3 regions of the Streptomyces vietnamensis genome follow, and region 2 is predicted to be linked to each of the others. Evidence: riboswitches for the same ligand, from Rfam matches in the RefSeq annotation. Region 2 holds a riboswitch; each other region holds the start of a gene.
The links. Region 2 has a riboswitch for S-adenosylmethionine ahead of SVTN_RS00275 (IclR family transcriptional regulator). Riboswitches for the same ligand answer to the same signal wherever they lie in the genome.

Region 1 (6,915 bases), 2.3 Mb from region 2:
CGTCACGTGATCATCACAGGAGCTGCCATGAGCGCTGCGACCCCCGCTGGAGGACCTACGTCGGCGGGCCGCTCCTGGCCCGTCCTGCTGAACGGTCTGCTGGACGGAAACGACCTCACCGCCGACGACACGGCCTGGGCGATGGACCTGATCATGAGCGGCGAGGCGACCGACGCCCAGATCGCCGGGTTCATGGTGGCCCTGCGCGCCAAGGGCGAGACCGTGCAGGAGATCAGCGGCCTCGTACGGACCATGTACGCGCACGCCAACGTCATCGAGGTGCCCGGGCGGACCGTCGACATCGTCGGCACCGGCGGCGACGGCGCCAAGACCGTGAACATCTCCACGATGGCGTCGATCGTGGTCGCCGGGACCGGCGCCAAGGTCGTCAAGCACGGCAACCGTGCCGCCTCCTCCGCCTCCGGCTCCTCCGACGTCCTGGAGAAGCTCGGCGTCAATCTGAACCTGACCCCGCGGCGGGTCGCCGAGGTCGCCGACGAGGCGGGCATCACCCTCTGCTTCGCGATCAAGTTCCACCCCTCGCTGCGGCACGTCGCCGCGGCCCGCGGCCAGCTGGGCATCCGGACCACCTTCAACGTCCTCGGCCCGCTGACCAACCCGGCGAAGGTACGGTCCCAGGCCGTCGGCGTCGCCGACCCGCGCATGGCGCCGGTCGTCGCCGGGGTCTTCGCCGAGCGCGGCAACTCCGCCCTCGTCTTCCGCGGCGACGACGGCCTGGACGAGCTGACCACCACCTCCACCTCCCGGGTGTGGGTGGTCCGGGACGGCGGCGTCACCGAGGAGCGCTTCGATCCGCGGGACGTCGGCATCGACCTCGTCCCCCTGGAGGCCCTGCGCGGCGAGGACGCCTCGTACAACGCCGACGTGGCCCGCCGGCTGCTCGCGGGGGAGACCGGGCCCGTACGGGACGCGGTGCTGCTCAACGCGGCGGCGGCGCTCACCGCCCTGGACCCCGGCACGGGCACCCTGGCGGAGCAACTGGCCGCGGGCATCGCGAAGGCGGCCGAGTCGATCGACTCGGGCGCGGCCCAGCGGTCCCTGGAGCGGTGGATCGCCGCCAGCAACGCCTGAGGGCATGTGAACGCACGATTGCAGCCCCGTCCCGGATGCCGGGACGGGGTTGCGGCGTCGTGATCGTCTGGCATAGGTTTTTCGACAGGTCATGAGTGACAGCTGCAAGGCCCCGGCCGGCTGTCCGGCAACCCTCCGTCCGTGGCGGGGTGCCCCGGGTGAAGACCAGGCCGCACGAGCAGAAGCCTGCGGCAAGCGCGGACCCCTGCGCGCAACCCTGGGGTCCTTGGTCCTCTAGGGAGCGTTGTCTCGTGAGCAAGCGAATGCGTTAGGGCCTCTCGGCCCCTCTTCGACATCACCACCCGTCCGCGGCACCCCCTTCTCTTGCGCGCTGCCGTCGCACGGGCCTCGTACGCCTTTTCGCACCCTTTTTATGCCGGGAGATACCGCCATGTCCGCATACCCGAACGCCGCCGCCACCACCGCCGACACCGCCGCCGAGTCCGCCGACCCCTGCTGCGCCGCCCCGCTGCCGGTCCTCGGCCGGGACGTCACCGTCCCGCTCGTCACCGGCGGCGAGGTGACCTACGCGGCGCTCGACTACGCGGCCAGCGCGCCGGCCCTCCAGCGGGTCTGGGACGACGTCGCCGCGTACGCCCCGTACTACGGCAGCGTCCACCGCGGCGCCGGCTACCTCTCCCAGCTCTCCACCGACCTCTTCGAGAACAGCCGCGCCACCGTCGCCGAGTTCCTCGACTGCCGCCCCGGCGACCAGGTCGTCTTCACCCGCTCCACCACCGACTCGCTCAACCTGCTCGCCGCCACGATCCCGGCGGACTGCGAGGTCTTCGTCTTCGAGACCGAGCACCACGCCTCGCTGCTGCCCTGGCGGGACGCCCGGGTCACCTACCTCAACGCGCCGCGCACCCCGGAGCAGGCCGTCGCGACCCTGGAGCGCGCCCTCGCCGACCGCACTGTGACGATTGAAGGGGGCCACGGCCCGGCCCTCGTCTGCGTCACCGGCGCCTCCAACGTCACCGGTGAGCTGTGGCCGGTGAGGGAACTGGCCGCCGCGGCGCACGCGCACGGCGCCCGGATCGTGCTCGACGCCGCCCAGCTCGCGCCCCACCACCCCGTCTCCGTACGGGAGTTGGACGTGGACTGGGTCGCCTTCTCCGGGCACAAGCTGTACGCGCCCTTCGGCTCCGGCGTCCTCGCCGGGCGAGCCGACTGGCTGCAGGATTCCGAGCCCTACCTCGCGGGCGGTGGAGCGTCCCGCAAGGTAGCCCGTCGGGCCGACGGTGGTGTGGACGTGGAGTGGCACACCACCGCGGCCCGACATGAAGCCGGTTCGCCGAACGTCATCGGCGTCTACTCGATCGCCTCCGCCTGCAAGGCGCTCACCGAGGCCGGCTTCGACTCCCTCGTCGCCCGCGAGCAGCACCTGATCGCGAAGGTCCGCGAGGGCCTGGCCGAGGTGCCCGAGGTGCGCGTGCTGTCGCTCTTCGGCGACGACGCGCCCCGCGTGGGCGTCATCTCCTTCGTCGTGGAGGGCTGGAACAGCTCCCACTTCGCCGCCGCGCTCTCCGCCGAGTACGGCATCGGCGTCCGCGACGGCCTGTTCTGCGCCCACCCGCTGGTCCGCACCCTGCTCGGCAGCGACCCGCAGGACCCGGGGGAGTGCGGCGCCCCCGAGGCCGCGCCCGGCGAGCGGTCACTCAACGCCATCCGGGTGAGCTTCGGCGCCGGTACGCCGGACGAGCACGTGGACCGGTTCGTCGGCGCCGTGAAGGAGCTCGTCCGGGACGGCGCGCAGTGGAAGTACCGCACCGAGGACGGCCGCTGCGTCCCGGATCGCGGCTGATCAGTCACTCGTACGGGTGAAGGGGGCCTCCCGCTCGGGAGGCCCCCTTCAGCCATGCCGCGTGCGCGGCGTCAGGACTCGGGACGGTCAGGACTCCAGACCGATGGCGAAGGCCGCCTCCAGGTCGTGCTGGGAGTACGTGCGGAAGGCGACGTGCGTGTCCGTGGCCTCGACGCCCGGGATCTTGCTGATCCGGCCGGGGATCACGTCCGCCAGGTCGTCGTGGCGCGGCACCCGGACCATGGCGATCAGGTCGTACGTACCGGTGACCGAGAAGACCTCGCTGACGCTGTCGAGCGCGGCGATCGACTCGGCGATCTCGGGGATGCGGTCCACGCTGGTCTTGATGAGCACGATCGCGGTGATCACGGCTGGCTTTCTCCCTCGGTCGCCGCGGCTGGGGCTTTCACTCTATCCCCACCGCGGAAGCGCCCCCAGGCGTAGAGGAAGCCGACGCAGAAGCCCACGACATGGGCCAGATAGGCGACGCCGGGTCCCGCGCCCGCCGCCCGCGCGGCCAGCCACTGGAGGGTGAACCAGAAGATCAGCACGATCCAGGCGGGGAAGCGCAGCGGCAGGAAGAACAGGAAGGGGAAGAGGCTGGTGACCCGGGAGCGCGGGAAGAGGAAGAGGAAGGCCCCGAGCACCGCGGAGATCGCCCCGGAGGCCCCGACCAGGGTCTGCTCGCTGTCCGCGTGCGCCACCGCGTACCCGAGCAGGGCGACGTAGCCGGTCCCCAGGTAGAAGAGGGCGAACTCGACCGGCCCCATGCGTTCCTCGGCCATCGCGCCGAAGACGTACAGGAAGAGCATGTTGCCGAGCAGATGGAGCCAGCTGCCGTGGACGAAGAGTGCGGTCAGCGGGGTGAGCAGCGCGCGCGGATCGCCGCTCGTCAGCTCGGCGGGGACGACGCCCCAGCGGCGGAAGTAGGCGCCCTGGGCGGCCAGGAGCTCGTCGCCCGTGCCGTACGCCGGGCCGATTCCGGAGACCGGGCTGATCACGAAGAGCAGGCAGCAGGCGGCGATCAGTCCGTACGTCACCGTGGGCCCGTTGCGGGTGCCCCGCCAGGCACCGAGGGTCGCGCCTCGCCAGTCGATCATGGACAGATCATGGCGTACCGGGGCCGAAGTGGACAGAGCGCCTCGCCGTGCTCCGGCCTCCCCGCGAGGCCGTAGGGTTACGGGCATCACCACCGCAGTTCGACGGCGCACCGCGGCACCCGCACCTGGCACAGGAAACAGGAAGAAGGACGGCACCGATGACGACGGTTCCCCTGCCGACCGACAAGACCCGCTGGCGCTGCACGCTCTGCGGCAACCTGACCCGCTTCGACGTGACCCGCTCCTCCAAGGTCGTGGAGTACGTCCATCTGGACCTCGCCGGAGAGCCGACGGTCGAGGAGCGGCAGGTGGTCAGTGAGACCATCGAGTCGGTCCGCTGCCGTTGGTGCAACGCGGTGGACCAGATCGAACTGGTGGACAGGCCGGGCGCCGAATCCTGAGGGACGGCGCGGACGACATAGGGGTGACGGATCGTGGAGCAGCCCGCGCACGGTGGTGAGCCGGCCGGCGCGGCAGGTGACGCTGCCGAGACGCTCGACCACCCACTGCCGGAAGGTGTACGGCGGCGGGTCGTCGCGCTGGTCGCGGACGCCTTCGGCGGGCTCACCGTCACGGAGCTGCCCGCCCCCCTTCGGCAGTACGCCCGCTTCACCGCGAGCCGGCGGGCCAAGTTCGCCGGCAACGCGATGGCCGCCGCCCTGGAGAGCGACCCGCTCTTCCGGCAGCGGATCGGCGAACGGTTCAAGCAGGGCCAGCCCGAGCTGGCCGGAGCCGTGGAGACCGGCACCCCGCCCGCGGCCGCCGACCCCGTCGACGTGGCCGCGGCCGCCTATGTGCTGCGCCCGCCCGGCTGGATCAAGCTCGTCGCCGCCGCCGGCGAGGAGGCCCAGCGGGCCGACGCCGAGCGGGCCGACGAGGCCGGCCGGCGCGAGCTGGAGCGGCTGCGCGAGGAGCTGGCCGCCGCCCAGGACCGCTCCCGGGGCGAGACCGAGCAGCTCAGACGCGACCTGGAGACCGCCCGCAAGGAAGCGGAATCGCTTCAGCGCAAGCTGCGCAGCGCCCAGAGCGACGTCAAGCGCGGCGAGGCCGCGCTGCGCAAGGTCCAGGGCGAGATCGAGGCCGCGCGGGCCGAGTCGGCGGCGCAGGTGTCGGCCGCCGAGAGCGAGACGCGGCGGCTCAAGGCCCGGCTCGGCGAGGTCGAGGCGGCCCTGGAGGCCAGCCGCAGGACCGCCCGCGAGGGCCGCTCGGTGGAGGACATGCGGCTGCGGCTGCTGCTCGACACGGTCCTCGACGCGGCCCAGGGGCTGCGGCGCGAACTCGCGCTGCCGCCCGTCTCGGTGCACCCGGCGGACACCGTGGACGCGGTGGAGCCGGGGCGGATGTCCCCGAAGGACATCGCGGCGCGGGCGCTCTCCGAGACGGACCCGGCGCTGCTCGACCAACTGCTCGCGCTGCCGCAGGCGCATCTCGTCGTCGACGGCTACAACGTCACCAAGACCGGCTATCCGACGATGCCGTTGGAGAAGCAGCGGCTGCGGCTGCTCGGCGGTCTCTCGGCGCTCGCCGCCCGCTCGGGCGCCGAGGTCACCTGTGTCTTCGACGGGGCGGAGCTGGCGGCCCCGGTGCTGCTCGCACCGCCGCGCGGGGTGCGGGTGCTGTTCTCCAAGCCCGGTGTCACGGCGGACGAGTTGATCCGTCAGCTGGTCCGGGCGGAGCCGCCGGGCCGGCCGGTCGTGGTGGCCTCCACCGACCGCGAGGTGGCCGACGGCGTCGCGAAGGCGGGAGCACGGCCGGTGGCCTCCGCTTTGTTGCTGAAGCGGCTTTCGCGCCTCTCGTGACACATCGCAACTCCTGGGCGGTATGCCCGAATTCTGGATGGCGCACCGTCAAGTACTCATCACTGCCCGTGTGATGTATGTAAATAAAGTGGTGCGTGGGCGAGATTTTTGCCATCGGGATTTGAACTGATCACAACTTGGTCACTAGGGTCGGGCCTCGAACCTTCGCGCGGTTGATCACCCATCCGGGGTGGCGGCGGAGGAACCGCCTGCCCCTGACCGGTTGGGCGGCTCTGAGGAAGAAGGAGCTCGCCCCCGTGGCGTCCCACCGTCGACCCAAGCAGCCGAGCCGAACCCGTGTGACCGTGCTCACCGTGACCGCGGCCGCCGCCGTTGCGCTCACCGCCCAGTCCGGGGCCCAGGCCGCTCCCGCCAAGCCGAAGATCGACGAGGTCAAGTCGAAGGTCGACCAGCTGAACGAAGAGGCGGAGGTGGCCACCGAGCAGTACAACCTCGCCGACGAGCGGCGGGGCAAGCTGCAGAAGGAGGTCAGCCAGCTCCAGGACAAGGTGGCCCGCGGCCAGCAGGAGCTCAACACCCTCCGCGACCAGATCGGTTCGGTCGCCAGCGCCCAGTACCGCTCCGGCGGCATCGACCCGGCGCTCCAGCTCTTCCTCTCCGCCGACCCGGACACCTACCTCGACAAGGCGTCCGCGATCGACCAGTTGAGCGCCCAGCAGGCCGACGTCCTCACCTCGATCCAGGCCAAGCAGCGCACGCTCGCCCAGGAGCGGGCCGAGGCCACCGCGAAGCTGGCCGACCTCGAGGACGTCCGCAAGACGCTCGGCGAGAAGAAGAAGAAGTTCCAGGGCAAGCTCGCCGAGGCCCGGGAGCTCCTCAACACCCTCACCGCGGCCGAGCGCCAGAAGATGGAGCAGCAGGAGCGGGAGCAGTCGCAGCGCGCCAGCCGCGCCGCCACCGGCTCGCGCCCCGACCTGGGCAACGAGGCCCCCGCGAGCAGCTTCGGCGCCGCCGCGCTCTCCGCCGCCGCCACCCAGCTCGGCAAGCCGTACGTCTCCGGCGCCGAGGGCCCCAACTCGTACGACTGCTCCGGTCTGACCATGTGGTCCTACCGCCAGGCCGGCGTCGGCATCACCCGCACCACCTACACCCAGCAGAA
Region 2 (6,915 bases):
GTGGACGTGTCCTGGAAGTAGGGGCAGCGGGTGCGCTGGAGGAGGTTGCCTCCGGTGGTGGCCGCGTTGCGGAGCTGGGGCGAGGCGCCGGCCAGCAGGGCCTGGGACAGCACGGGGTAGCGGGTGCGCACGTCGGGGTGGGCGGCGACGTCGCTGTTGCGCGCGGTCGCCCCGATCAGCAGGCCGCCGTCGGGGGTCTCCGCGACGCCGTCGAGGGGCAGGGCGCCGAGGTCGACGAGCAGCGGCGGGCCGATGACGCCCAGTTTCATCAGGTCCACGAGGTTGGTGCCGCCTGCCAGGAAGCGGGCGCCGGGGTGGGCCGCGAGGAGCGCGATGGCCTCCTCGGCGCGTTCGGGGCGCACGTACGCGAAGGGCTTCACCGTGCGACCTCCTGGATCGCGGCCACGATGTTCGGGTAGGCGCCGCAGCGGCAGATGTTCCCGCTCATGCGTTCCCGGATCTCGTCCGGTGTGAGGGCGACGGGCTCACCCGGCAGTCGTTCCGGCGGTGTCACGTGCGAGGGTTCGCCGCGCGCTGCCTCGTCCAGCAGGGCCACGGCCGAGCAGATCTGGCCCGGTGTGCAGTAGCCGCACTGCAGGGCGTCCCGGGCGACGAACGCCTCCTGGACCGGATGGAGGCGCTCGCCGTCCGTGAGGCCCTCGACGGTGGTGACGGAACGGCCAGCGCACGCGACGGCGAACAGCAGACAGCTGTTCACGCGCCGGCCGTCGAGGAGGACGGTGCAGGCACCGCACTGTCCGTGGTCGCAGCCCTTCTTGGTTCCGGTGAGGTCGAGGTGGTCGCGCAGCGCGTCAAGCAGGGTCGTGCGGTGGTCGAGGGCGAGCGAGCAGTCCGTTCCGTTGACGCGCAGCGCCACTGTGGACGCGCGCTCCGGCAGGGTCTGGTCCACCGGTCTTCCTCCTCACCTCGGGGTCTTTGCCGACGCGGGCCCGAACGTCCGCCGCGTGGCGGTACGTGGGCGGGCCCGACCGACCGGTCGCCGCTCGACACGCCCGCCGGCCTGTCCGCCCGCCGGCCCGTCCGCACACGGGTGCGGACTCGTGTCCGTCGGCGTGTCCATCCGTACGCGCCTGCGTCGACGCTATGCGACGACCGCCTCCCCCGCCTCCCGCGAGCCAAGCGTCTGGCCCTAACGAGCTCGTGCACGGTTAGCGGTGGGACGTCGAGAACCTCGGGGTGGTCTGTGTTTACCTCTGACGTTTCGAGCTCAGGTCTACGGCCTGCTGGTGCGACAGCAGGCCGGCGACGGCCTGGACGGTGTCGCTCATGTGCTCGCGGCGGCCGAGGCGCCGGGCCAGGGCCCGCCGGTTCTTCAGGTGTGCGATGCCGTGCTCGACCCGGATACGGCGCGAAGAGTGTGCCTTGCGCTGCCGCTCGTACATCTCCTCGTACCAGTCCGGGGCATTCTTCTTGAACTTGTGGTGGGGCGGCGTCACGACGCGTCCGCCGGTCTGTGCTCCGAGTCCTTGATAGCCGGGGTCGGCGAGGATCTCGACTGCTGGACCGTCGGTCAGGAGTTTGACCAGTCCTCATTGACGGGCGTGGGCGATGTCCGCGCAGCTTGCCGGACCGGCCGGGCTGCACCACAGGACGCGGCCTTCGCCGTCCGTGACCACCATGGATTTGACGGCGTTCTGCTTGTTCTTGCCGGAGATGAACCTGTCCCGGTCCCTGCGGCCGACGGCCGGGCGGCGGACACGGATCTCGGTGCCGTCGATGATGCCGGTCTTCCCGGCCGCGCCGAGACGGTCCACAACGTCGGCAAGGGTCCGGAGTCGCACGTCGGGGCTGATGGTGCATCCGCGTTCCGCGAGCCGGGGCCGCACCTAGCCGATGACCCGGGTGATGGTGGAGCGGTTCACGCCGAACCAGCAGGCCGGCACGTCACGAGTAACCCCATGGCGAAGATGCACGAGAGTGGCCAGGAGCCGGTCGACGAACACCAGCCGGTGCCTCGCGCCGGCTCCCACAGCACGCTTCCGCAGCCGAGAGGCAAGCCGGGCCTGGTGCCGTTCATGCCATAACGGCCCTACTTCGGCCACAAGTTCAGGGATCACAGCAGCAGACAGGTCCGTGATCCTCCGGTTGCTGATGATCGCTGCGCGCGCCTCATTCCCCACCACGCAGCCATGATCGACGATCCAGAACTCGACGTCTCACCGCTTACCGTGCACGAGCTCGTTGGCCCAAGCTCTTATCAGATCACGAAACGCTTGTCCGACCGTGTGCATCGTGGACCACCACAACGAGCCGGCAGATCCTCTACACGACAACCCTTTTGGGTGTCAGCCCTGTTGAGGGTCAGACCGGCGGTGAACCGCGGCACCATCATCACTGCCCTGTTGGTTCCGTATCGAGCCATGCGCGACGTCCCGCATGAGCTCGTTGAGCATGTCGCCTGGTTGTTGTACGAGCATCGCCGGGCTCGCAACACACGTTGGCGTAAGCTCGGCTGCTTCGACCAGGCGTAGCTCGCGCTGGTGCACCTGCGCAAGAACGAGCCGCTGCCCGCCCTGGCGGCCGGCTTCGGCGTCTCGACAGCCACTGCCTGGCGGTACGTCGACGAGACCCTGGACGTCTTCGCGTCGTGGGCGCCGGGCCTGCACGAGGCCCTGACCGGGCTGGGCGAGGACGACTTCGTCATCGTGGACGGCCGCCCCGATCCCCACCGACCGCATCGCCGCCGACGAACCGTACTACTCGCAAAAGCACCGCAAGCACGGCATGAACGTGCAGGTCATCGCCCGTCCCGACGGCACACCGCTGTGGTTCTCCCGCGCGACACCAGGCCGCACCCACGGCCTGACCGCGGCCCGCGCCCATAGCCGTCGTCCAGGCCTGCCTGATCCGGCAGGTCCTCGTTCTCGCGGACCGGGCCTACCAGGGCGTCGGCGCTACCGTCCGCACCCCGCACTACCGTCACCGCGAACAGCCCTCGCATCAGCAGCAGTTCCACCGCGACCATGCCCGGCTGAGGGCTCCGGGTGAACGCGCCTTCGCGCAGTTGAAGTCCTGGCGAATCCTCCGACGAGCCAGATGCTCCACCCGCCGCATCAGCACCATCGTCCAGGCCGTCCACACCCTGGTGACCTGCAGCTATTCAGGATGAAAACAGCTCAGTGATGCGGTGTTCCTCGGTGCGGCATACACGGCTCAGGGAGCGCCGTCGAGGAATTCCGGTCGAGGAAGTCTGAACACGCCGGCCGGGGGAGAGCCAGAACCCCACGTGGTGCTGCCGGGGTCAGGGGTGGGAGACGGCTTCGGTGAGGCGGTCGGCCGCGTCGACGGCGGCCTTCGCGAGCCGGGCGCCGGGGTGTCGGGTGAGGCGTTGGATCGGGCCGGTGACCGTGACGGCGGCGACGACACGGTGGGACGAGTCGCGGACCGGCGCCGAGACGGAGGCCATGCCGGGTTCGCGCTCTCCGATCGACTGGGCCCAGCCCCGGCGCCGTACGCCGCTGAGGGCGGTGGCCGTGAAGCGAGCACCCTGCAGACCTTCGTAGAAGCGCTCGGGTTCCTCCCAGGCCAGCAGCACCTGGGCGGCGGAGCCGACCTTCATGGGGAGCGTGGACCCCACCGGCACGATGTCGCGCAGGCCGGAGGTGCGTTCGGCGGCAGCGACGCAGACGCGCATCTCGCCCTGGCGCCGGTAGAGCTGCGCGCTCTCGCCGGTGGCGTTCCGGAGGGAGGTGAGGACCGGGCCGGCGGCGGCCAGCAGGCAGTCCTCGCCCGCGGCGGCCGAGAGCTCGCCGAGTCGAGGGCCGAGGACGAAGCGGCCCTGCAGGTCCCTGGTGACCAGACGGTGACGTTCGAGTGCGAGGGCGAGTCGGTGCGCAGTGGGCCGTGCCAAGCCGGTGGAGGCGACCAGCCCGGCCAGAGTGGCCGGACCCGACGCCAGCGCACCGAGGATCACCGCGGCCTTGTCGAGGACGCCAACGCCACTAGAAATATCTGAAATGTCCATGAAAGGGGGTACTCCAGTCTCGGTCCGCGAGTCGAGGCTCGCGGCGGCCTTGCCAGAAAAAGGGCAGGGACGATCAGCGGGAAAGGGCCGAAGCGGTCGACCGATATGCCGCGGCGATCACGAGATGGGTACGCGGAAAGCCCGGGGCGGACAGAACCGGGGCGAAAGGCAGCACAGAGAGCACCGTGTCTCCTCATCTTTTCCCGCGCCACGTTGGCGCGGGCCGGAGTTGGCACTGATCCCGACGGCGCGGCGCGAACATGGAACGCCGAGTCGACCGGGGAGTTGCCGGGGCTTCGTAGGGCCGGTCCCTCCACCCCTCTGGATGATTCGCGAGAAACCATACAAGACTTCTGGGACTACCCGCCAACGGCTTCCTGCACAGGATGGCTGCAGGTCAGGCCGACTGTGACGCCGCCGCCGGGTGAACCGAATCCGGGCGGGGGAGAGGCAGAGCAAGAGACCCTGGGTGGTTGTGCTGGCCCACTACGGGCAGCCAGATTGCCCAGGCCCATGAGCATGGTATGTGCAGCAACCACTATGCCGTCGGAGCCGGACTGCGCCGACCAGGACCACGACCTCGTCGCCCTCGCCATCGCCGCCGAACGCGCCGAGGCGCTCTGCAACCTCTGGGGAAGAGGTGAGCCGAAGCTGGAGGCTCTCTTGGCGGACGGCACCGGTGTGCTCCCCGCTCCCGCTCAGCCAGAGGCCCGGCTTGTCGATGTCGAGCCAGGTGACCTGCTCGCTGTACTCGTCGTCGTCGATCACGCACTCGACTCTGTGTCTGATCCATGAAGCGGCTCTCCAGGGCTCTGCGCGTGGACGCGGCGCACGCGCTTCACCGTCACCGCCGCCGGGAGACCGGCCAGGAGAAGGGACAGCCCCACAGGCAGCACCCCAGCCCACACCGTCGGCGAGACGTACGCGGTACCGGACGCACCGTCCACCAGCCACGCACGGACCGGTTGCGCATCGATGTCGCCCTCGACGGGGACGTCGAACGACGAGCCGCCGCCGTCCGGGCTGAAGACGCCCGAGCAGGACGTCGACGTTCCCGCATTCGCCACGGTGTTGTCGTACGTCCGGCAGCTGGCTTCGGTCACGGTGCCGGGCTCGCCCCACAGCGCCGCCCGCAGCTCTGCGGTGAAGTTCGCCAGCACGACGTAGGCCAGAAACAGCCCGACCAGACAGGCCAGCGCCAACCACGGGGCGGGTCCGACCTGCTCCGACCTGCTCCGGCCTGCTCCGTTGCCCGTCCAGAACGTTCCCACCCTCGCTCACCCCCACCCTCGGGTCGCCGATGGACCTCCATGGTGACCGATCCGAGGTGCCCTCGGAAGCCCTCCATGACGTGCTGATGGGCTCGCACGATCGTCGAGTCGACCGACACCGGCCAGTCGATGCCACCGGTCGTGCGACCTCTTCACCGACCGGCAGCAGGTCTGCATCCTTCCAGCGGAGTGCCCGCGTCACGCGTATACCTGACAGCCCGGAAGGGACCGGTCCTGCCCCGCATCGCGCCGTGCCGTAGGCCCCCTATCGGCATGCAGTGCAGCGAATGTGTACTGGAGGTCTGCCGCATCGAGGGGGAGGCATGCCGAACACACCGGATCCGGGAACACCAGAGCCGGCGCACGAGGAGGAGCCCTGGCTCAGCAGCGACGAAGTCGCGAAGCTGTGGCCAGTGCGTAAGGACTGGCTCCCGGGCGTGGCCCATCGTACGGATGTCCGCGTCCGCAGCTCCGGCGGGGCGAGCCGGGGCACGTGGGGGGCGGAGCCGACCTTCTATTACTTCCACCCAGGGGACGTACGCAGGGCCGCCTCGGTCATCGCCGACGGACACGTCGACATCCCGTCAGACTGGCGCACTGACACTCCCGACGGTCGGCGGGCAGAGTTCTGGGGTGCGCTGAGTGCCCGTGTCGCCGGCACGCTGTTCATCGCGGCCGTCCTGTGCGCGCTCATCATCGGCCTGGCCACAGTGATCTTCTTGCTGACAGTCGAATGATCACCAGCGTCGTAGCCGACGGGCAACTTCACCCGGTACTACCGGTTCGGGAGCGCCCCGGCCGGGAACGGCGACGGCGCCCCTCCCTCTCGGGGGCGCCGTGGTGATGCGCGATACGGGGGCTGCGGTTCAGCCGGCTAGCCGAAGGACGGGCCGGGCCTCGGGGGCGGGCGCGTCCTCGCCGCCATCCGGGTCGGGGTCGAAGCCGGTGCCGGTGCGCCCGTCGCGTACGCGGGGCGGGCGGATGTCGCCGACAGGGAAGTCGATGGGCCACACGTGGGTGTCCGGGGCCTCGAGGCGGTCGGTCATGTGGGCGAGCGACTCGTAGCCGGCCAGCAGGGGGTGAATGAGCAGCGTGCCCTTGCTGCGCGGAGGCCCCTGTCTGCTGCTCATGCCGCACGGTCAACCCTTGCTGACCGATCACGCAGTTCGGTGACGCTACTGTCACCACCTCCGTGGCAGCAGCGTCACCAAGCGGGACGGTGGCCTGCGCCTTTCCCCTCCGGGGAACCGGGCACGTCTCGAGCATGCGAACGGCGCCGCACCCTGGCGCGGCGCCGTAAGTCGCCACGTATCGCCCAGATGGACGGCTGGATCAGCCGACGGCATGCAGCGTGCCGCGGCGCTTACCGTTGGCGGCCTTCTTGGCGGCGGCGAGGGCGGCACGCTTCTTGCGCTGCTGGGCGAGCTGGTCCTGGTAGACGGCGACGGCCTTGTGGTAGTTCGCCACATGGTCTTTGTCGTCCAGGCGGTCGGCCCTGGGCATCGCCCTGACGTCGGCCTCGTCGGCCTCGTCGGCCTCGTCGGCCTCGGCGTCCTCGTCGGCCTCGGCGTCCTCGGGGTAGGCGTAGCCGGCGAGCATCGGGTTGAGCTGGTAGACACCATGACGAACCTTCTTGACCAGTCGGGCCAGCTCCAAGCT
Region 3 (6,915 bases), 4.6 Mb from region 2:
GGTGGTAGTCCTGCACCAGGACCGCCGCGCCCTCCGCCGCCTCCGCCGCCAGGGTCTCCGCGAAGGCGCGGTTGTAGCTCCGGTACGACTCCCAGCGGCGGTGGAACTCCGCGTCGAACACCGGTTCGCGCGGAATGTCGTAGAGGTGGTGGTGGAGGAACCACAGCACCGAGTTCGCGATGCCGTTGTACGCGTCGGTGTAGGTCGCCGGGTCGATGTCCAGCATGCGCACGCCCGGCTCGGCCGTTCCGCGTCTCACCGCCTCCCGGTCGCCCTCGCCCAGGGCCGCGCACACCCAGAGGCTCTCCCGGGCGTCGATGGTGCTCAGGGCCGATGCCAGGCCGCCGCCGCCCTTGCGGGCGTCCAGCGATCCGCCCTCGCCGAGCGCGTACGAGACCGGGCCCCGGTTGGATGCCACCAGCACAGTTGCCATGTGGCGAACCTAGCCCGTCCCGTAAACGCTCAAACGTACGTATACGAGACGGGTCGATTCGGCCACACGGAGTTGCCGGACGGGGCTGTCGCGGGTCGGGCGTGTCCACCGCGAGCGCTCGCCCGTCACCTCGCCGCGCACCCGCCCGTCACCTCACCGCGCGCACCCGCCCGTCACCTCACCGTGCGGCCTCACGCCACCCGGCGGCGCGCGTACTCCGCGATCTCGGCCATCGGCGGCCGCTCCTCCGTGTCCACCGCGTACGTCCGCGGCTCGAAGCCCTGTTCGCCCCGCTCGAACTGCGTCAGCCTCGGCCGTACGAGATGCCCCCGGGACAGCCGCAGCTGCGCCGTCCGGTAGATCGCCGCCGCCATCCGGCCGAGCGCCTGCCCGTCCTGGTGCCGGTGCTTGCGCACCCCCACGTCCACCTGTGCGAGCGCGTCCAGGCCCACCGTGTGCAGGGCGTCCACGAGCAGCCCCAGCTCCACTCCGTAACCGACGGGGAACGGGAGCCGTTCGAGGAGCGAGCGCCTCGCCGCGTACTCGCCGCCCAGCGGCTGCACGAAGCCGGCCAGCTGCGGCCAGTGGAGGTTCAGGAGCGGGCGGGCCACCAGTTCCGTGACCCGGCCGCCCTGACCAGGGGTGTCTCCGAACGGGCGGTCGTACATCGCCTTCACGAAGTCCACGTCCGGGTCCGTGAGCAGCGGGCCCACGATCCCCGTCACGAAATCCGCCGAGAAGTCCCGCAGGTCCGCGTCCACGAAGCAGACCACGTCCCCGCTCGTCACCATCAGTGACCGCCAGAGCACCTCGCCCTTGCCGGGGACCGCCGGTATCCGGGGGAGTATCGCGTCCCGCGCGACCACCCGCGCGCCGGCCGCCGCCGCCACCTCCGCCGTACGGTCCGTGGAGCCCGAGTCGATCACCACCAGCTCGTCGACGAGGGGGACGGACTCGGTCATCAGCTCGCGGCGGATCACGGAGACGATGTCCCCGACCGTCGCCTCCTCGTTCAGCGCGGGCAGCACGACGCTGACCTTCGTCCCCCGCTTGGCGGCGAGCACCCGGTCCAGCGGGCGGTCGGACACGGACCAGGACCGCCGGGCCAGCCAGCGCTCCACTTCCTCCAGCAACGTGATCTCCATCTCGCGGATCGGACGTCGGTCTCCACCTTCGAAGCCTTCGGTTACAGTCTTGAACAACGCGGATGCCCGATGCATGTCGGGGTGCCGCCCGCGTCTCACAATCGAATACCGCTCATCCAGAGGGGCAGAGGGAAACGGCCCGTTGAAGCCCCGGCAACCCTCCAGTCGGTTACTCGTCCTCCAGCGAGGTCCCCGGCTAGGGAAGGTGCCAAATCCGTCTCATGGCGAAAAATTCGTCATGGGAAAGATGAGGAGAAAGGGCCTCGCCTCCATGGCTGCACAGACCGCCGTACCCACCAGCACCGTCGACCTCGGTCCCGCTTCCGGGCTTTCCTGTCGCGAATGCGGTGAGGTCTTCCCGCTCGGCCCGATCTTCGCCTGCGAACTCTGTTTCGGACCGCTCGAAGTCGCGTACGACCTTCCCACCGGTGACCCCGAGGCGCTGCGCAAGCAGATCGAGGCCGGCCCCGCCAACATCTGGCGCTACGCCCCCCTCCTGCCCGTCCCCGCCGACGTCGCCGAGAAGCCCAACCTGAACCCCGGCTGGACCAAGCTCATCCAGGCCGACAACCTCGCCGCCGCGATCGGCGTCGAGCCCGGCAAGCTCTTCGTCAAGGACGACTCCGGCAACCCGACCCACTCCTTCAAGGACCGGGTCGTCGCCCAGGCGCTCGAAGCCGCCCGCGCCTTCGGCTTCACCACCCTCTCCTGCTCCTCCACCGGCAACCTGGCCGGCGCCGTCGGCGCCGCCGCCGCCCGCGCCGGCTTCCGCTCCTGCGTGTTCATCCCGCACGACCTGGAGCAGGGCAAGGTCGTCATGGCCGGTGTCTACGGCGGTGACCTCGTCGCCATCGAGGGCAACTACGACGACGTCAACCGCTTCTGCTCGGAGCTCATCGGCGACCCGCTCGGCGAGGGCTGGGGCTTCGTGAACGTCAACCTCCGCCCGTACTACGGCGAGGGCTCCAAGACGCTCGCGTACGAGATCTGCGAGCAGCTCGGCTGGGTCATCCCCGACCAGCTCGTCATCCCGATCGCCTCGGGCTCGCAGCTGACGAAGATCGACAAGGGTCTGCAGGAGCTCATCAAGCTCGGCCTCGTCGAGGACAAGCCGTACAAGATCTTCGGCGCCCAGGCCGAGGGCTGCTCCCCGGTGTCGGCGGCCTTCAAGGCCGGGCACGACGTCGTACGGCCCCAGAAGCCGAACACCATCGCCAAGTCCCTCGCCATCGGCAACCCGGCCGACGGCCCGTACGTCCTCGACATCGCCCGCCGGACCGGCGGCGCCGTGGAGGACGTCGACGACGAGCAGGTCGTCGACGCCATCAAGCTGCTCGCGCAGACCGAGGGCGTCTTCGCCGAGACCGCGGGCGGCGTGACCGTCGGCGTCACCAAGAAGCTCGTCGAGGCCGGTCTCATCGACCCGAGCCTCACCACCGTCGTCCTCAACACCGGCGACGGACTCAAGACCCTGGACGCGGTGGCCGAAACCTCTCAGGCGACCGCCACCATCCGCCCGAGCCTGGACGCGTTCCGCGACGCCGGCCTGGCGCTCTGAAAGGTAACGAAGACATGGCCGTGAACGTCCGCATCCCCACCATCCTCCGCACCTACACGGGCGGGCAGTCCGAGGTCCAGGCCGAGGGCGCGACCCTCGCCGAGGTCATCGCGGACCTGGAGAAGAACCACACCGGCATCGCCGCCCGCGTCCTGGACGACCAGGGAAAGCTGCGCCGCTTCGTCAACGTCTACGTCAACGACGACGACGTGCGCTTCGAGCAGGGCCTGGAGACGGCCACCCCGGCCGGCGCGGGCGTCTCGATCATCCCGGCCGTCGCCGGAGGCTGCTGATCCTCGGCTGAGCCTTCGCCGAGGCCTACCGGTCAGTACGAATTGCCCCTTCCGCGCGATAAGCGGAAGGGGCAATTCTGCATGGTTGAGCGCGGTAGAGTTGGGGAAGTCCCCTCCGCTGCGCATGCCGAACGCATATGAGAATGCGTCTCCGCACGACAAGAAGCAGCCAAAGTGCCTGCACGTTGTGTACGTTCTGCGTGCTTTGCCGGGCCCGACTTGCCCCGTGATCCAGGGGATTATCCCCAATTCCCCTTTCCGGCGCGCCCAGAATTCTCGGTCGAATGACCTGTTGCAGAGGGCAGTTGGGCAGATACATTCAGCGGCGGTCGACGCGTTCCGGCGCAGGGTCTGACCCGGGTCCGCGAGGTGCGGTCCCGCGCAAGGGCCAGTAATAGGGGAGTTAGGCATGGCTCAGGGCACCGTCAAGTGGTTCAACGCGGAGAAGGGCTACGGCTTCATCGCGGTAGACGGTGGTGCGGATGTTTTCGTCCACTACAGCGCGATCCAGATGGATGGCTACCGCAGCCTCGAAGAGGGCCAGCGGGTCGAGTTCGAGATCTCGCAGGGCCAGAAGGGTCCGCAGGCGGACATGGTCAAGCTCGCCGTCTGAGCGCGGCGCGATCGGCCACCGACGCAACGCCGTCGAGGGGTCCGCATCCCTGAGGGGATGCGGACCCCTCGTGCGTTCCCGGACCCCTCGTGCGTTCCCGGACCCCTCGTGCGTTCCCGGACCCCTCGTGCGTTCCCGGACCCCTCGTGCGTTCCCGGGCTCCTTGCGCGTTCTCGGGTCCCTGGTGTGCTCCCGGGCCCTTCGCGCGTTCCCGGCCCCCTCGTGCGTTCCGCCCCGGCCACCCCCTGGTCACCTCCCGAAACGCGAGAGTCGCTTGCACTCTCCTAGGGCGAGTGCTAATCATTGGCGTTAGCACTCGGAAGGTGAGAGTGCTACGAGGATCGGGCAGACGAGGCCGCCGGCCGGGTGGGGCAAGGAACCACACGGAGTCGCGGAGGCCGTCCGTCGCGGGCGTCGGCGCGGTCCTGGAGCGTTATCCACCCCATGTCCGGGAGGACCACTTCACATGGCCAAGATCATCGCGTTCGACGAGGAGGCCCGGCGCGGTCTCGAGCGCGGCATGAACCAGCTCGCTGACGCCGTCAAGGTCACCCTCGGCCCCAAGGGTCGCAACGTCGTCCTCGAGAAGAAGTGGGGCGCCCCCACGATCACCAACGATGGTGTCTCCATCGCCAAGGAGATCGAGCTCGAGGACCCGTACGAGAAGATCGGCGCCGAGCTGGTCAAGGAAGTCGCCAAGAAGACGGACGACGTCGCCGGCGACGGTACGACCACCGCCACCGTCCTCGCCCAGGCGCTCGTCCGCGAGGGTCTCCGCAACGTCGCCGCCGGTGCCAACCCGATGGCCCTCAAGCGCGGCATCGAGAAGGCCGTCGAGGCCGTCTCCGGCGCCCTCCTCGAGCAGGCGAAGGATGTCGAGACCAAGGAGCAGATCGCTTCCACGGCCTCCATCTCCGCCGCCGACACCCAGATCGGCGAGCTCATCGCCGAGGCGATGGACAAGGTCGGCAAGGAAGGCGTCATCACCGTCGAGGAGTCGCAGACCTTCGGTCTGGAGCTCGAGCTCACCGAGGGCATGCGCTTCGACAAGGGCTACATCTCGGCGTACTTCGCCACCGACATGGAGCGCATGGAGGCGTCGCTCGACGACCCGTACCTCCTGATCGTCAACTCCAAGATCTCCTCCGTGAAGGACCTCCTTCCGCTCCTGGAGAAGGTCATGCAGTCGGGCAAGCCGCTGCTGATCATCGCCGAGGACGTCGAGGGCGAGGCCCTGTCGACCCTGGTCGTCAACAAGATCCGCGGCACCTTCAAGTCCGTCGCCGTCAAGGCCCCGGGCTTCGGCGACCGCCGCAAGGCCATGCTGAACGACATCGCCATCCTCACGGGCGGCACGGTCATCTCCGAGGAGGTCGGCCTCAAGCTCGAGAACGCGGGCCTGGACCTGCTCGGCCGCGCCCGCAAGGTCGTCATCACCAAGGACGAGACCACCATCGTCGACGGTGCCGGTGACAGCGAGCAGGTCGCCGGTCGCGTGAACCAGATCCGCGCCGAGATCGAGAACTCCGACTCGGACTACGACCGCGAGAAGCTGCAGGAGCGCCTGGCGAAGCTCGCCGGCGGTGTTGCGGTCATCAAGGCCGGTGCCGCGACCGAGGTCGAGCTCAAGGAGCGCAAGCACCGCATCGAGGACGCCGTTCGCAACGCGAAGGCGGCCGTCGAGGAGGGCATCGTCGCCGGCGGTGGCGTGGCCCTGCTCCAGGCCTCCAACGTCTTCGAGAAGCTCGAGGGCGACCTGACGGGCGACGAGGCCACCGGTGCCAACATCGTCAAGCTGGCCCTCGAGGCCCCGCTGAAGCAGATCGCCGTCAACGCCGGCCTCGAGGGCGGCGTCGTGGCGGAGAAGGTCCGCAACCTGCCCGTCGGCCACGGCCTGAACGCCGCGACCAACGAGTACGTCGACCTCATCGCCGAGGGCATCATCGACCCGGCGAAGGTCACGCGCTCCGCGCTGCAGAACGCCGCGTCGATCGCCGCGCTGTTCCTCACCACCGAGGCCGTCATCGCCGACAAGCCGGAGAAGGCCGCCGCGCCGGCCGGCGGCGGCATGCCGGGCGGTGACATGGACTTCTGATCCTGACGGATCGGCAGTTCATCGCTGAACGCGCAACCCGCGAACGCGAACGAGGGCGGCACCCCCACCAGGGGGTGCCGCCCTCGGGCGTTTCTCAGTGACGCTGATCAGGGGCGCCGATCAGTGACGCTGATCAGGGGCGCCGATCAGCGCACGTCGACGTAGTCCCCGCCGGCCGAGGCCGGGGAGTTGAAGTGCCGGTAGTCGCCGAAGCAGTAGATCCGCCAGCTGCCGTCGGCGCTCGCCCTCGCCTTCAGGGAGACCTTTCCGGCGGAGCTGGAGCGACCGGAGGCCACGGTCTTCCAGGTCGTCGAGCCCTTCGCCTGGAACTGCAGGACGACCGGAGCGTTCCCGTACGCCCGCCAGGCCCCGTCCCAGTAGTGCTGGAGCCCGCCGGTCGCGGTCACGTACCCGCCCTTGGCGACCGGCTCGGGGCCGGCGTTCAGGGAGACGATCCGGGTGTCGTTGCGGGCGAGCCGGAAGGACCCGGAGCCGGACTCCGCGAACTGGTCGCTGGTCAGGTGCCGGACCCGGAACCAGCCGCCGCGGCTCGCGGCCTTGAGCGTGAACGCGTTGTAGTACGAGTCGCTCACGCTCGTCGTGGCGATCTTCTTCCAGCCGCCGTCGACGGACTGTTCCAGCTGGATGTACTGCGCCCCCATGATGGACGTCTCCCCTCCGTACATGGCGCGGAAGGTGCCGGTGACCGTGACCCGGCCGTCGGCGGAGAGGCCGATGGACGTGAGGTCGGTGCGGGACTCCTTGGGGATGGCGAGCG

Region 1: another riboswitch for S-adenosylmethionine. It lies ahead of SVTN_RS10415 (aminotransferase class V-fold PLP-dependent enzyme); the one in region 2 lies ahead of SVTN_RS00275 (IclR family transcriptional regulator).
Region 3: another riboswitch for S-adenosylmethionine. It lies ahead of thrC (threonine synthase); the one in region 2 lies ahead of SVTN_RS00275 (IclR family transcriptional regulator).

The regions. Positions count from the first base shown of each region.
Region 1 is NZ_CP010407.1:2,359,941-2,366,855, reverse strand. It holds gene trpD (anthranilate phosphoribosyltransferase) at 28-1,092, shown strand; SAM riboswitch class IV at 1,180-1,296, shown strand; gene SVTN_RS10415 (aminotransferase class V-fold PLP-dependent enzyme) at 1,484-2,896, shown strand; gene SVTN_RS10410 (Lrp/AsnC family transcriptional regulator) at 2,984-3,265, opposite strand; gene SVTN_RS10405 (rhomboid family intramembrane serine protease) at 3,262-3,996, opposite strand; gene SVTN_RS10400 (hypothetical protein) at 4,155-4,397, shown strand; gene SVTN_RS10395 (NYN domain-containing protein) at 4,431-5,795, shown strand; gene SVTN_RS10390 (C40 family peptidase) at 6,053-6,915, shown strand, end outside.
Region 2 is NZ_CP010407.1:53,265-60,179, reverse strand. It holds gene SVTN_RS00290 (FAD binding domain-containing protein) at 1-380, opposite strand, end outside; gene SVTN_RS00285 (2Fe-2S iron-sulfur cluster-binding protein) at 377-910, opposite strand; partial or broken gene SVTN_RS46335 (transposase family protein) at 1,209-1,775, opposite strand; gene SVTN_RS45205 (helix-turn-helix domain-containing protein) at 1,848-1,964, opposite strand; partial or broken gene SVTN_RS41600 (transposase family protein) at 2,382-3,130, shown strand; gene SVTN_RS00275 (IclR family transcriptional regulator) at 3,263-3,985, opposite strand; SAM riboswitch class I at 4,176-4,317, opposite strand; gene SVTN_RS00270 (hypothetical protein) at 4,472-4,753, opposite strand; gene SVTN_RS00265 (hypothetical protein) at 4,750-5,187, opposite strand; gene SVTN_RS00260 (hypothetical protein) at 5,580-5,993, shown strand; gene SVTN_RS00255 (hypothetical protein) at 6,123-6,386, opposite strand; gene SVTN_RS00250 (helix-turn-helix domain-containing protein) at 6,589-6,915, opposite strand, start outside.
Region 3 is NZ_CP010407.1:4,669,758-4,676,672, forward strand. It holds gene SVTN_RS20970 (alpha,alpha-trehalose-phosphate synthase (UDP-forming)) at 1-433, opposite strand, end outside; gene SVTN_RS20975 (glucosyl-3-phosphoglycerate synthase) at 625-1,566, opposite strand; SAM riboswitch class I at 1,688-1,832, shown strand; gene thrC (threonine synthase) at 1,826-3,136, shown strand; gene SVTN_RS20985 (MoaD/ThiS family protein) at 3,151-3,429, shown strand; gene SVTN_RS20990 (cold-shock protein) at 3,839-4,042, shown strand; gene groL (chaperonin GroEL) at 4,509-6,137, shown strand; gene SVTN_RS41085 (hypothetical protein) at 6,284-6,915, opposite strand, start outside.